DNA from 2 places in the Allobosea sp. Root670 genome. Region 2 is predicted to be linked to the other one. Evidence: predicted binding sites of a transcription regulator. Region 2 holds the regulator's gene; the other holds the start of a gene.
What was found. The regulator LexA, encoded in region 2, represses DNA repair genes until DNA is damaged. The targets are predictions, from matches to a motif close to TGTTCNNNNTGTGTTCNG.
Positions count from the first base shown of each region.

Region 1: recA (recombinase RecA) is a predicted target of LexA. The motif match lies at 1,181-1,198, and genes of this name have one in related genera.

Region 1 is NZ_LMJU01000012.1:189,850-197,082, reverse strand. It holds gene cckA (cell cycle histidine kinase CckA) at 1-1,088, shown strand, start outside; gene recA (recombinase RecA) at 1,282-2,367, shown strand; gene alaS (alanine--tRNA ligase) at 2,556-5,198, shown strand; gene ASE61_RS10810 (cyclic nucleotide-gated ion channel) at 5,206-6,369, shown strand; gene ASE61_RS10805 (hypothetical protein) at 6,372-6,995, shown strand; gene ASE61_RS10800 (hypothetical protein) at 7,186-7,233, shown strand, end outside.
Region 2 is NZ_LMJU01000015.1:473,052-480,284, reverse strand. It holds gene gltX (glutamate--tRNA ligase) at 140-1,561, opposite strand; gene ASE61_RS14705 (ComEC/Rec2 family competence protein) at 1,714-4,005, shown strand; gene lexA (transcriptional repressor LexA) at 3,999-4,706, opposite strand; gene glp (gephyrin-like molybdotransferase Glp) at 4,787-5,998, opposite strand; gene moaC (cyclic pyranopterin monophosphate synthase MoaC) at 5,998-6,480, opposite strand; gene trpC (indole-3-glycerol phosphate synthase TrpC) at 6,477-7,233, opposite strand, start outside.

The DNA of each region.
Region 1 (7,233 bases), on a different contig from region 2:
ACGTGCTGCAGGTCATCATCAACGCCTCCGAGTTCCTGCTGGCGAGCCACCGGCCGACCGACCCGTCCTTCCCGGACATCATGCAGATCAAGCAGAACGCCTACCGTGCCGCGGCGCTGGTGCGGCAGCTGCTCGCCTTCTCGCGCCGCCAGACGCTGCGCCCGCAGGTGCTGGAACTCGGCGAGGTGCTCTCCGATCTCTCGCTGATGCTGAAGCGCGTCGTCGCCGACAAGGTCACGCTCGACGTCCGCCAGGGCCGCGACCTCTGGCCGGTCAAGGCCGATCTCGGCCAGCTCGAACAGGTCATCGTCAACCTCGCGGTCAATGCCCGCGACGCGATGCCGGACGGCGGCAAGCTCGCGGTCCGCACCCGCAACGTCACCCGCGAGGACTGCGCCTCCTTCGGTCAGGACGCCCTGCCCGCCGACGACTACGTCCTGCTGGAGGTCGAGGACAGCGGCACCGGCATCCCGCAGGAATATCTCGACAAGATCTTCGAGCCCTTCTTCACTACCAAGGAGGTCGGCAAGGGCACCGGCCTCGGCCTCTCGATGGTCTATGGCATCGTCAAGCAGACCGGCGGCTATGTCTTCGTCGACTCGACCATCGGCAAGGGCACGAACTTCCGCATCTTCCTGCCGCGCCATGTCCCGAGCCAGGAGGATATCGCCGCCGAGGCCGCGGCCAAGGAAGCGCCGAAGAAGCTCGCCGCCGATCATACCGGCGCCGGCGTCATCCTGCTGGTCGAGGACGAGGATGCGGTGCGCGCGCTCAACGCCCGCATGCTAGTCTCGCGCGGCTATACCGTCCACGAGGCAGCCTCGGGCGTCGAGGCCCTCGATCTTTTCCTGCAGAACGACGGCAAGATCGACCTCGTCGTCTCCGACGTGGTGATGCCGGAAATGGACGGCCCGACCCTGCTCGGCGAACTCCGCAAGCGCAACCCGGACACCAAGGTCGTCTTCGTCTCCGGCTATGCCGAGGAGGCCTTCCGCAAGAACCTGCCCGAGGGCGAGGAATTCCACTTCCTGCCCAAGCCCTTCACGATGAAGCAGCTCGTCGAGACCGTGAAGGCGGCGATGGGCTGAGGCCGACGGCGCCCGCATTCGGGCGCCGTACTCCGCTGTGGCCGCCCTGCCGGTGACAGCTCCTGACACCCCTCCTGACAAAAACCGACACCGAGAACAAAAAAAGAACTTGCGAACAAGAACAAAGCGTGACCATCCTCATGTCAAGACGCATTGAGATGTCCCCGTCGCCCTGCCATAAGGAGCCCGAACCGTGAATCAGGCGAATCTCAAACTCGTGGAAGGCTCCTCGATGGACAAGGCCAAGGCGCTCGATGCAGCGCTCTCCCAGATCGAACGCGCCTTCGGCAAGGGTTCGATCATGCGGCTCGGCAAGAACGCGCCGTCGATCGAGATCGAGACGATTTCCACGGGTTCGCTCGGGCTCGACATTGCGCTCGGCGTCGGCGGCCTGCCCAAGGGCCGCATCGTCGAGATCTACGGACCGGAATCCTCCGGCAAGACCACGCTGGCGCTGCACACCATCGCCGAAGCCCAGAAGAAGGGTGGCGTCTGCGCTTTCGTCGATGCCGAGCACGCGCTCGATCCGGTCTATGCCCGCAAGCTCGGCGTCAATCTCGACGACCTGCTGATCTCGCAGCCCGATACCGGCGAGCAGGCGCTCGAGATCACCGATACCCTCGTCCGCTCCGGCGCCATTGACGTGCTGGTCATCGACTCCGTCGCCGCGCTTACGCCCCGCGCCGAGATCGAGGGCGAGATGGGCGATGTCCAGCCCGGCCTGCAGGCCCGCCTGATGAGCCAGGCCCTGCGCAAGCTCACCGCCTCGATCTCGCGCTCGAACTGCATGGTCATCTTCATCAACCAGATCCGCATGAAGATCGGCGTGATGTACGGTTCCCCGGAGACCACCACCGGCGGCAACGCACTGAAGTTCTACGCCTCCGTGCGCCTCGACATCCGCCGCGTCTCGACGCTGAAGGAGCGCGACGAGGCGACCGGCAACCAGGTCCGCGTCAAGGTCGTCAAGAACAAGGTCGCGCCGCCCTTCAAGCAGGTCGAGTTCGACATCATGTTCGGCGAGGGCATCTCGAAGGTCGGCGAACTTATCGATCTCGGCGTCAAGGCCGGCATGGTCGAGAAAGCGGGCGCGTGGTTCTCCTTCGACAGCCAGCGCCTCGGCCAGGGCCGCGAGAACGCCAAGACCTTCCTCAAGAACAACCCTGACCTGGCCTCCAAGATCGAGGCCACGATCCGGCAGAATTCCGGCCTCGTCGCAGACCGCATCCTCGATCAGGCGGACCCGACCGCGGACGATCTCGACGAAGGCGAGGCCTGATCACGGCCTGTACTGTCCCGGACGAAGACACGGGCGGCCTTCGGGCCGCCCTTTTCGTTTGCGGATAAGGCCTTGCCCGGTGTGCGCTGCGTCAAGCTTTCTGGACAGCGGCAAGCCGCCTGACTAGAACCGGTCCTTCCTGCCGGGCGCGCCCGGCCTCCTGCCCCAGATCAGAGCGCAAAAGAGCGATGAGCGGCGTCAACGATATCCGGTCGACCTTCCTCGACTACTTCAAGTCCCAGGGCCACGAGATCGTGCCGTCGAGCCCGCTCGTGCCGCGCAACGACCCGACGCTGATGTTCGCCAATTCGGGCATGGTGCAATTCAAGAACGTCTTCACCGGCCAGGAGAAGCGCCCCTATTCGCGCGCCACAACCGCCCAGAAATGCGTCCGCGCCGGCGGCAAGCACAACGACCTCGACAATGTCGGCTATACCGCGCGCCATCACACCTTCTTCGAGATGCTGGGGAATTTCTCCTTCGGCGACTATTTTAAGGAACAGGCGATCCATCACGCCTGGACCCTGGTCACCCGCGAATTCGGCCTGCCCAAGGACAAGCTGACGGTCACCGTCTATTCCGAGGACGACGAGGCGCACGCTCTCTGGAAGAAGATCGCCGGCCTGACCGACGACAAGATCATCCGCATCGCGACCTCGGATAATTTCTGGCGCATGGGCGATACCGGTCCCTGCGGCCCCTGCTCCGAGATCTTCTACGACCATGGCGACCATATCTGGGGCGGCCCGCCCGGCTCGGCCGAGGAGGATGGCGATCGATTCATCGAGATCTGGAATCTCGTGTTCATGCAGTACGAGGAGGCCGCGGGCGGCATCCGCACCAACCTGCCTCGCCCCTCGATCGACACCGGCATGGGGCTGGAGCGCATCGCGGCCGTGCTCCAGGGCACGCATGACAACTACAATATCGACCTGTTCCGCGCCCTGATCACGGCCATCGCCGACCTGACCTCGGTCGATCCGGACGGGCCGATGAAGGCGAGCCACCGCGTCATCGCCGACCATCTGCGCTGCTCGGCCTTCCTGATCGCCGACGGCGTGCTGCCGTCGAACGAGGGCCGCGGCTATGTGCTGCGCCGGATCATGCGTCGCGGCATGCGCCATGCGCAGCTCCTCGGTGCCAAGGAGCCGCTGCTCCACAAGCTCGTCCCGGCGCTGACCCGCGAGATGGGCCGCGCCTATCCCGAACTGCTGCGTGCCGAAGCGCTCATCACCGAGACGCTGAAGCTGGAGGAGACCCGCTTCCGCACCACGCTGGCGCGTGGCCTCACGCTGCTCGACGACGCCTCGAAGGACCTGACCGCCGGCCAGAGCCTCAAGGGCGACGTCGCCTTCACGCTCTACGACACCTACGGCTTCCCGCTCGACCTGACGCAGGACGCGCTGCGCGCCCGCGAGATCACGGTCGATACCGAGGGCTTCGATGCCGCCATGCAACAGCAGAAGGCCAAGGCACGCGCCGCCTGGGCCGGCACCGGCGAGGCCGCGACCGAGGCGCTCTGGTTCCCGCTGCGCGACAAGGTCGGCGCCACCGAGTTCCTCGGCTACGACACCGAGATTGCCGAGGGCGTGGTCACCGCGCTGATCCGCGACAATGCCGAGGTCCCCGCGCTGAAGGCCGGCGAGAGCGGCTTCATGCTGGTCAACCAGACACCGTTCTACGGCGAATCCGGCGGCCAGGTCGGCGATGCCGGCGTGGCGAAGGCGCCGGGCGCGCTGGTCGAGGTTTCCGACGTCCAGAAGAAGCTCGGCGACGTCTTCGCCCACAGCATCACGGTCAAGGAAGGCGAATTGAAGCTCGGCGCCGCCGTCGAGCTCGTCGTCGATCATGAGCGCCGTTCCGCGATCCGCGCCAACCACTCGGCGACGCATCTGCTGCACGAGGCGCTGCGCCTCGTCCTCGGCGACCATGTCGCGCAGAAGGGCTCGCTGGTCTCGGCCGATCGCCTGCGCTTCGATTTCTCGCATCCCAAGCCGATCAGCGCCGAGGAACTGCGCGAGGTCGAGGAGATCGCCAACGCGATCATCCTCCAGAATGAGCCGGTCACGACCCGCCTGATGAGCGTCGACGAGGCGATCGCCTCCGGCGCACGCGCCCTGTTCGGCGAGAAATACGGCGACGAGGTCCGCGTCGTCGCGATGGGCACCAACCCGGCCGGCCGCGCCTATTCGGTCGAGCTCTGCGGCGGCACCCATGCTGCGCGCACCGGCGATATCGGCCTCGTCAGCGTAGTCGGCGAGAGCGCCGTCGCGGCCGGCGTACGCCGGCTCGAAGCCATGACGGGTAATGGAGCCCGCCTGCGCCTCAACGAGGAATCGCGCCTGCTCGACGGGCTGGCGAGCCTGCTCAAGGTCCCCGCCGCCGAGGCCGGCAACCGCCTGGCCGCGCTGATCGAGGAACGCCGCAAGCTCGACCGCGAACTGACCGAGGCTCGCAAGAAGCTCGCCATGGGTGGCGGCGGTGCGGCCGAGGAGCCCATCCAGGAGATCGCGGGCGCCAAGCTGCTGGCCCGCGCCGTCACCGGTGTCGAGATGAAGGACCTGAAGAGCCTCGCCGACGAGGCCAAGGCCCGCGTCGGCTCCGGCGTCGTCGCCATCGTTGGTGTGGCCGATGACGGCAAGGCCGGCGTTGTCGTCGGCGTCACGCCCGACCTGACCGAGCGTTTCGACGCGGTCGCACTGGTCCGCGCGGCCTCCGAGCAGCTCGGCGGCAAGGGCGGTGGCGGACGCCGCGACATGGCCCAGGCCGGTGGGCCGGACGGCAGCAAGGCGCAAGCCGCGCTCGATGCCGTCGCGGCTGCGATGGGCTGACAGGGATATGGCCGCCGCCACGCCTGAACAGGGCTGGCGGCGGCAGGTTCACCTGTGGTTCGATCATGGTGCCGGCGATGATCTCGTCGCCACCGTAATCCACCGGGCGCTGGTCGCGCTGATCTCAGCCAACGTGCTGGCGATCGTGCTGGAATCCGTTCCCACGCTCGCCGCCCGCTTCGGCCCCGGTTTCGACCTGCTAGAGCGCGCCTCGCTCGCGGTCTTCACCCTCGAATATGCCATCCGCATCTGGATCACGCCCGAGCATGCCCGCTATCGCGGCCTGAGCGCGACACGGGCGCGGCTCGACTATCTCCGCTCCGTCCCAGCCATCATCGATCTACTCGCGATCCTGCCGCTCGCCGCCAGTCTCATCGGCTTCGGCGAGATCAGGATCCTGCTGCTGCTGCGGCTGCTGCGCTTCTTCAAGCTCGGCCGCTATTCGCCCGGCATGGCCTCGCTCGCCGCAGCGCTGGCCTCCGAGCGCAAGGCGCTGGTCGCCTGCTTCGTCATCCTGATGGGCGTGATGCTGGTGGCGGCGAGCGCGATGCATCTGGTCGAGCACGAGGCCCAGCCCGACAAGTTCGGCACCATCCCCGATGCGATGTGGTGGGCGATCATCACCCTGACCACGGTCGGTTACGGCGATGTCTTCCCGGTCACGGCAGCCGGCAAGGCGGTGGCGGCCGTCACCGCGGTGCTCGGCCTCGTCATGCTCGCCCTGCCGGTCGGCATCGTCGCCACCGCCTTCGCACAGGAGATCCATCGGCGCGAATTCGTGGTCACCTGGAGCATGATCGCGCGCGTGCCGCTGTTCGGCGCGCTGGATGCGAACGAAATCGCCGCCGTAATGCAATTCCTGCGCGCCCAGACGGTGCGCAGCGGCGCCGTCATCATGCATCAGGGCGAGCCCGGCCGGGCACTGTATTTCATCGCCAGCGGCGAGGTCGAGGTCGCGCTCGCCAACAGTCGCGACCGGCTCGACGAAGGCCATTTTTTCGGCGAACTCCAGCTTGATGATATCGCCATCGCGAGCCACTCGCCCTGCCCGCAAGCGGCGGTGGCGACGGCTCCTTCCAAGCTTCTGGTGCTCGACCCCATCGATTTCCGGGCACTCACCACACGCCATCCCCGGCTTGCCGAGCGCATCCGGACGCTGGCGAGAGGATGAACGTGAAACGCCGTTTCCTGATCGGGCTTGCCGCCCTGCTCCTGCCGGCGCTCGCCGCCGCGCAGACGAAGCCCGCCCAACGCCGTAACGATGCCCCCGCCCTTTCCGCGGCGCGGACCATCGTCGCCGGCGCGCCGCTCAGCGTCTTCCTCACGCGCATGCCGCAAGGCGCGCGCCTCGCCATCGCGCGCCCGGATGATCCGGCAGACAAGGCGATCGTCGTCGTCGAGCCCAGGACCACGGTGCCGGCTCTCCCCACCCCCGGCGCCGTCGGGACTTACGAACTGCGCCTGACGGTGGAAAAGGCCGGCGCGCCCACGATCCTGCTGCGCCAGCCGCTCGCGACGACAGAGCCGAGTGCGACGCTGGCTGCGCCCGAGCGTGTCGGCCGCGGCCAGGGCGTGCCGGTGCGCGGCATCGGCCCCAATGGCGAGCAGGACCGCGTGATGCTGGTGAAGCCGGACGCGCCGGCCGACACGGACGGCCCGCGCTTCTTCCCCGCGGAGAATGTCGAGGCAACGCTGGAAGCGCCGGACCAGCCGGGTGTCTATGAATTGCGCTACATCCTGCATGCGCCGCTGGCGGAGCATCGCATCCTGGCGCGGCGGCCGGTCAGGGTGGAATGACCGGGCATATCGCGATGCGGCTTGAGCGAAACCGCCCCGCCGCCTGACCTGCCCCCTTCAGTCACTTCCTTGCGACTATGCCGAGGCCGCCCCCAACAGGCCGAAAGCCATGTTAGGCTGCCCCTGCACCGGCTGCGGGCGTCGCTGAACGAACGTAGCCAAGAGCGAAGAAGACCAGGGAGACCGAACGATGAGCGCAAAATACGTCACGCTTGCTGCGACCTTCGGATTGCTGGCG
Region 2 (7,233 bases):
GCCAAAAGGCGGTTGGAACCGCGCTGGGCTCATATCTGCGCGAGCATCAGTGCCGTCGCCTTTCGCAAGGCGGCGGTCGGTCCATGGGATCGGGAGTTGGCAGGCTTTTCGGGCAGGCCAAAACCTGGATCGGAGCCGTTCAAGCCGTCTGGTCGGCGAGCCGCGCCAGCGTCTCTTCACGACCCAGAACGGCCATGACGTCGAAGAGGCCCGGCGACATCGCCCGGCCGGTCAGCGCTGCGCGCAGCGGCTGCGCGGCCTGGCCGAGCTTGAGCCCGCTTTCCTCGACATAGGCGCGCACCGCCGCTTCGAGCGGCGCAGGCGTCCAGTCGCCGACGGCAGCGAGCTTTTCCGCGATCTTCGGCAGGCGCTGGCGCGCGGCTTCGTCGAGCAGGCCCTTGGCCTTGTCGTCGAGCTGCAGCGGGCGCTGGGCATAGAGATAGAAGGCGCTGTCGAGCAGTTCGATCAGCGTCTTGGCGCGCTCCTTGAGGCCGGGCATGGCGGCAAGGAACTTCGCTTCCAGCTCCGGTGAGAGCGTCGGCCCAAGTCCACGCGCCGGTCCGATCTCCGGCAGGATGACCTTGAGCGCAGCGAGCAGCTCCACATCATCGGACTGGCGCATGTAGAGGCCGTTGAGGTTCTCCAGCTTGGCGTAGTCGAAGCGCGCCGGCGAACGGCCGATCGAGGAGAGATTGAAGGCGTCGATCATCTCCTGCGTCGAGAAGACCTCCTGGTCGCCATGGCTCCAGCCCAGCCGCACCAGATAGTTGCGCAGAGCCGCCGGCAGGTAGCCCATCGAGCGATAGGCATCGATGCCGAGCGCGCCATGCCGCTTCGAGAGCTTGGCACCGTCCGAGCCGTGGATCAGCGGGATATGCGACATGCTCGGCACGTCCCAGCCCAGCGCCTCGTAGATCTGGGTCTGGCGGGCGGCGTTGGTCAGGTGGTCGTCGCCGCGGATGATATGGGTGACGCCCATGTCGTGATCGTCGACGACGACGGCGAGCATATAGGTCGGCGTGCCGTCCGAGCGCAGGAGAACGAGATCGTCGAGATTCTCGTTCTGCCAGACGACGCGGCCCTGGACCTCGTCATTGACCACGGTCTCGCCGGTCTGCGGCGCCTTGAGGCGGATCACCGGCTTTGCGCCTTCCGGCGCCGTCGCCGGGTCGCGGTCGCGCCAGCGCCCGTCATAGCGCAGCGGCTTGCCCTCGGCGCGTGCCTTCTCGCGCATCTCCTCGAGCTCGGCCTGGGTCGCATAGCAGTGATAGGCCTTGCCGGCGGCAAGCATCTGCTCGGCGACCTCGCGATGCCGCGCCACGCGCTGGAACTGGTAGACAGTCTGCCCGTCCCAATCGAGGCCGAGCCATTCCAGCCCGTCAAGAATCGCGGCGATCGCCGCGTCGGTCGAGCGTTCCCGGTCGGTATCCTCGATGCGCAGCAGCATCTTGCCGCCTTGCCGGCGCGAATAGAGCCAGTTGAACAGCGCGGTCCGGGCTCCGCCGATATGCAGGAAACCGGTGGGCGAGGGCGCAAAGCGCGTGACGACGGCGTTGCTCATGGGAGGAAACTCCGGCCGGGCGGCGCAGGGCCGTCCGGGGCAAGACAGGGGATGGCGCAGGTTGAGACATGACAACCGGCGCGCGCCCTGTAACATGGCTTGGCCGGAAACGTTAAGCGGTCAAATCGCAGCGCCGGCAGGGGAGGCGGGCGATGCAGCCGGCGCCGCCGGGGCAGGGGCAATCGGGAAGCCGGCGCGGCGCGCGCGCCGATGCCTTGCCGGCTCGCCTCCATGTTCCGGCCTCGCTGGCGGCAGGCCTCCGCGCCCTGCTTCGGCAGCTTTGGCTTCAGCTCCAGCAAGGCTTCGCCCTTGAGGCCGAAAGGCGGCGTCCCTTCCTCTGGCTGCCGATCGCGATGGGCGCCGGCATCCTGCTCTATTTCGCGGCCGATCGTGAGCCGGCACTCTGGGCGCCGCTGCTCGGCCTGGCCCTGAGTGCTGCACTGGCCTTCGCCCTGCGCCTGCGCCGCTTCGCCGCGATGGCTTGCCTCGCCGCAGCCGCTGCTTTCGCCGGCTTCGCCGCCGGGGTCTGGCGCACGGCCGATATCGCCGCGCCGATGCTGGAGCGGCCGCGGATCGGCAAGCTCTCCGGCTTCATCGAGAGCGTCGAGGCCCGCGACAAGGGCGCGCGGCTCGTGCTGCTGGTGACGGATCTCGCGAATGTGCCGGCTGATCAGCGTCCGAAGCGCGTCCGCGTCAATATTCGGCAAGGCTCCGTGGCACCGGGCGACCATATCATTGCCACGGCGCGCTTGCTGCCGCCGCCGGGACCGGCGCGGGCCGGCGGCTATGATTTCGGCCGTGATGCCTTCTTCCGCGGGATCGGCGCTGTCGGCAGCATCTCCGGCAAGATCGCGCTCGCGCCCGCGCCCCATCCGATGCCGACGCGCCTTGCGATCGATGTGATGATCGACCGCGCCCGCAACGCGCTGACGAAGCGCATCGCCGAGGTCGGAGGCGGGCAGGGCGGGGCGGTCGCCGCGGCGCTCGTCACCGGCAAGCGCGGCCTGATCACCGAAGCGACGAACAACGACCTGCGCGCCGCCGGCATCTATCACATCGTCTCGATCTCGGGCCTGCACATGGTGCTCGCCGCTGGAACGATCTTCTGGCTGGTCCGGGCGCTGCTGGTCCTGTCGCAGACGGTGGCGCTGCACTGGCCGGTCAAGAAGATCGCGGCGGCAGCGGCGATGCTCGGCGCGACCGCCTATTGCATCTTTTCCGGGAGCGATGTCGCGACCGAGCGCTCGCTCATCATGACGCTGGTCATGCTCGGCGCGATCCTCGTCGACCGCGCCGCGCTCAGCATGCGCAATCTCGCGCTGGCCGCCATGATGGTGCTGCTGCGCGAGCCGGAGGCCTTGCTCGGGCCGAGCTTCCAGATGTCCTTCGGTGCGGTCGCGGCGCTGATCGCCTTCGCGGAACGCTGGGAAGGGCGAAGCCGCACCGAGCCGCCGCGCGTGTTGCCCTGGCCGCTCGGAGCCGTTTGGACGGCGGCGCTTGGCATCCTCGTCACCACCATGCTGGCCACCGCCGCGACGGCGCCCTTCGGAGCCTATCACTTCCAGACCTTCAATCCCTTCGGCCTGCTCGGCAACGCCATGGCGCTGCCCTTCGTCTCGCTCTTCGTCATGCCGGCGGCGGTGTTCGGCGTGCTCGCCTATCCGTTCGGGCTGGACTGGCCGGCCTGGGCCCTGATGGGGCTCGCCTCCGACGTCGTCCTCAAGGTGGCGCATTGGGTCGCGGCCATCGACCATTCCACCGTGACGGTGGCGGCTTTCGGCTCAGGCGTGCTGGCCTGCTTTGCGATGACGCTGTTGTGGCTGACGCTCTGGACCACGGCTTGGCGCTGGCTTGCGGCCTTGCCGCTGATCTTCGGCGTCGCGATCGCCGGAAAGCCGGAGCGGCCGGAAATCCTGATCGAGCGCGATGGCTCCGGGATGGCCGTGCGCGGTCCCGACGGGCGCCTCGCCATCGCCGGCAAGCCCAGCCGCTTCGTCCTGCAGCAATGGCTCGCCGCCGATGGCGACAGCCGCTCGCCCGACGATCCCAGCTTGCGCGCCGGCATCGCCTGCGACCGGCTGGCATGCGTTGCGCAGACCGCCGACAAGCGCACAATCTCCTATACGCGCGAGCGACTCGCCATCATCGAGGATTGCCAGCGCGCCGACCTCGTCATCACCGCCATCCCCTGGGGCGGCACCTGCAAGGCCAGGCTGGTCGAGCGCATGACGCTATCACGCGACGGCGCGACCTCGCTCTACCGGACGGCGTCGGGATGGAGCAGCCATATCGCGGAGCAGTCCGACAGTGAGCGGCCCTGGAGCCGCCGGCGCGAGCGACGCCTGACGGAGCCAGGCACGCGTCCCACCAATCAGTCGGTCACCGTACAGCCCGCACCGGCCGCCGACAACGAAGCCGAGGCCGACACCGAACGCCTTCAGTAGCGCCGCATCAGATTGACCAGCCGGCCCTGGATCTTGACCCGGTCGGGGCCGAGCACACGGGTCTCGTAGGCCGGGTTCGCCGCTTCGAGCGCGATCGAGGAGCCGCGCTTGCGCAGGCGCTTCAGCGTCGCTTCCTCGTCATCGATCAGTGCCACGACGATGTCGCCGGTATTGGCCGTGTCCTGCCTGCGGATGACGACGGTGTCGCCGTCGAGAATGCCGGCCTCGACCATCGAATCACCGCGCACTTCCAGCGCGTAATGCTCGCCGGAGCCGAGCATGTCCGGCGGCAGCGAAACGGTGTGGCTGCGGCTCTGGATCGCCGAGATCGGCGTACCCGCCGCGATGCGGCCCATCACCGGGATGGCGATGGAATGCCGGCTGTCGTCCTCGGCAGGGCGCGGCTTGGCCACGCTGGGCTGTGAGCCCAGGCCGCCCTGGACGATGGCCGGGCTGAAGCGGGGCCGTGCCTGAGGCGCGCCGAGCCCATCCGGCATCTTGATGACTTCGAGCGCACGCGCCCGGTTCGGCAGGCGGCGGATGAAGCCGCGCTCCTCCAGGGCCATGATCAGGCGGTGAATGCCGGATTTCGAGCGCAGGTCGAGCGCATCCTTCATCTCGTCGAAGGAGGGCGGCACGCCACTTTCGCGCAAGCGTTCCTGGATGAAGCGCAGGAGTTCATGTTGCTTGCGTGTCAGCATGGTCGCCGCCAGCCCCTCAATGCGCAGATTCGAAACAAAGCACGAACACCATACGCGTTCTGCTTGTGTTCCGCAAGCCGCTACCGCAAGGGCAGGATGCGGCAGGCCTCGCCTTTCTTCGCGGTAGCGGCATGGGCCGGGCGGATCGTCAGGGCCTGAGCGCGCGCCAGCGTGCCGAGCATCGAGGAATCCTGCCGGTCGAAGGGCGTCGCCACCCAGCCTTCCGGCGTCAGCGTGAGCTCCGAGCGCAGGTAATCCTCGCGCTCGTCATTGCCGGGCATGTCGCGTCCCAGAATGGCGGGGATGCTGCGGTCGCGATCGGCGTCCGCGATGCCGAGCAGCGCCTCGATCAAGGGCAGCACGAAGAGATGGCCGCAGACGATCGAGGAGACCGGATTGCCCGGCAGCCCGACCACGACCATCCGGCCGAGGCGTCCGGTCATCATCGGCTTGCCCGGCCGCATCGCGATCTTCCAGAAGCCCAGCGTCATGCCGGCCCGCGTCAGCGCTTCCTGCACGAGATCATGCGCGCCGACCGAGGCCCCGCCGAGCGTGATCAGCACATCGGCGTCGGCCTCGCCCGCCCTTGCGATCTTGCTGGCGAGATCGGCATGGTCGTCACGGGCGATGCCGAGATCGATGACAGTGCCGCCGGCCTTCTCGACCAGCGCGGCGAGCGAGAACGAGTTCGAGGCGACGATCTGGTCGCGGCCCACAGGTTCGCCCGGCGCCACCAGTTCGTCTCCGGTGGCGAGAATCGCCACCCGAGGCTTCCGCCGGACAGGCAAAGTCGGATGCCCCATCGCGGCAGCAAGGCCGAGGGCGGCGCTGTCGAGTGCGCGCCCGGCTTGAAGCAGCACGTCGCCTTCATGGAAATCGAGCCCTGCGGCGCGGAGGAACTTGCCTTTAGCTGGCGGCACGCGGACGCGGATCACCGGGCTGTCGACGCCGTCGGCATCTTCCTGCATCAGGATGGTGTCGGCGCCTTCAGGCATCGGTGCGCCCGTGAAGATGCGCACCGCCTGTCCTGGCCCGACCGCGCCCTCATAGGCCCGGCCGGCAGCGGATTCGCCGATGACAGTGAGCGAAACGCCTTCCGCCATCTCGTCGCCGCGCACGGCATAGCCATCCATGGCGGAATTGGCGAAGGGCGGTTGCGTCCTGAGGGCCTTGACCTCACCGGCCAGCACCCGCCAGGCGCATTGCGCCAGCGGCAGGGTTTCCGCCCCGGTCGGCCCCGGAATGCTGTCGAGCAGCGCCTTGCGCGCGACGGGGACCGGGGTGAGCGCCATCAGCTAGCTTTCGCCTCGTAATCGCCGGACTGGCCGCCGGACTTGTGCAGCAGGCGGATGTTCTCGATCCGCATCGCCCGGTCGACCGCCTTGACCATGTCGTAGACGGTGAGACAGGCGACGGAGACGGCGGTGAGCGCCTCCATCTCGACGCCGGTCTGACCCTTCATCTTGACTTCGGCGCGCACGCGCACGCCTGGCAAGGCCTCGTCGATCGCGAGATCGACGGCGATCTTGCTGAGCAGCAGCGGGTGGCAGAGCGGGATCAATTCATGCGTGCGCTTCGCCGCCATGATGCCGGCGAGGCGCGCGGTGCCGAGCACGTCGCCCTTCTTGGCGTTGCCGTCGCGCACGATCGCGATCGTCTCCGGCGCCATGACGACCTGGCCCTCGGCGATCGCCATGCGGGTCGTCTCGGCCTTACCGCCGACATCGACCATATGCGCCTGGCCTTGCGCGTCGAGATGGCTGAGCCGGCTCACGCCGCGACGGCCTTGCCGGTCAGCAGCGCCTGCGTCGCGGCGGTGACGTCGGCCTGCCGCATCAGGCTCTCGCCGACGAGGAAGCTGTTGACGCCGATCGGATTGAGCCGGGCGATGTCGTCATGCGTGAAGATGCCGCTCTCGCTGATGACGATCCGGTCAACCGGCACACGCGGCGCCAATCGCTCGGTCACGGCGAGATCGACATTGAAGCTGCGCAGGTCGCGGTTGTTGATGCCGAGCAGCCGGCTTTCGAGCTTGAGCGCCCGGTCGAGCTCGGCATCGTCATGGACCTCGACGAGGACATCCATGCCGAGTTCGCGCGCGGTCTCGTTCAGCGCCCTGGCGGTGGCGTCGTCGACACCGGCCATGATGACCAGGATGCAGTCGGCGCCCCAGCTGCGGGCCTCGTAGACCTGATAGGGCTCGTAGAGGAAATCCTTGCGCAGTGCCGGCAGGCCGGCAGCCTCCCGCGCTTCGGTGAGGAATTCCGGCCGCCCCTGGAAGGACGGCGCGTCGGTCAGGACGGAGAGGCAGGCAGCGCCGCCGGCCGCATAGGCGCGGGCGAGCGAAGGCGGGTCGAAATCGGCGCGGATCAGGCCCTTGGAGGGGCTCGCCTTCTTGATCTCGGCGATCAGAGCGGGCGTGCCCTGAGCGAGCTTGTTTGCGAGCGCGTCAGCAAAGCCGCGCGGCTTGCTGGCCGCACGTGCCCGGCGCTCGATCTCGGCCTGCGGGACCGCGGCCTTGGCTGCC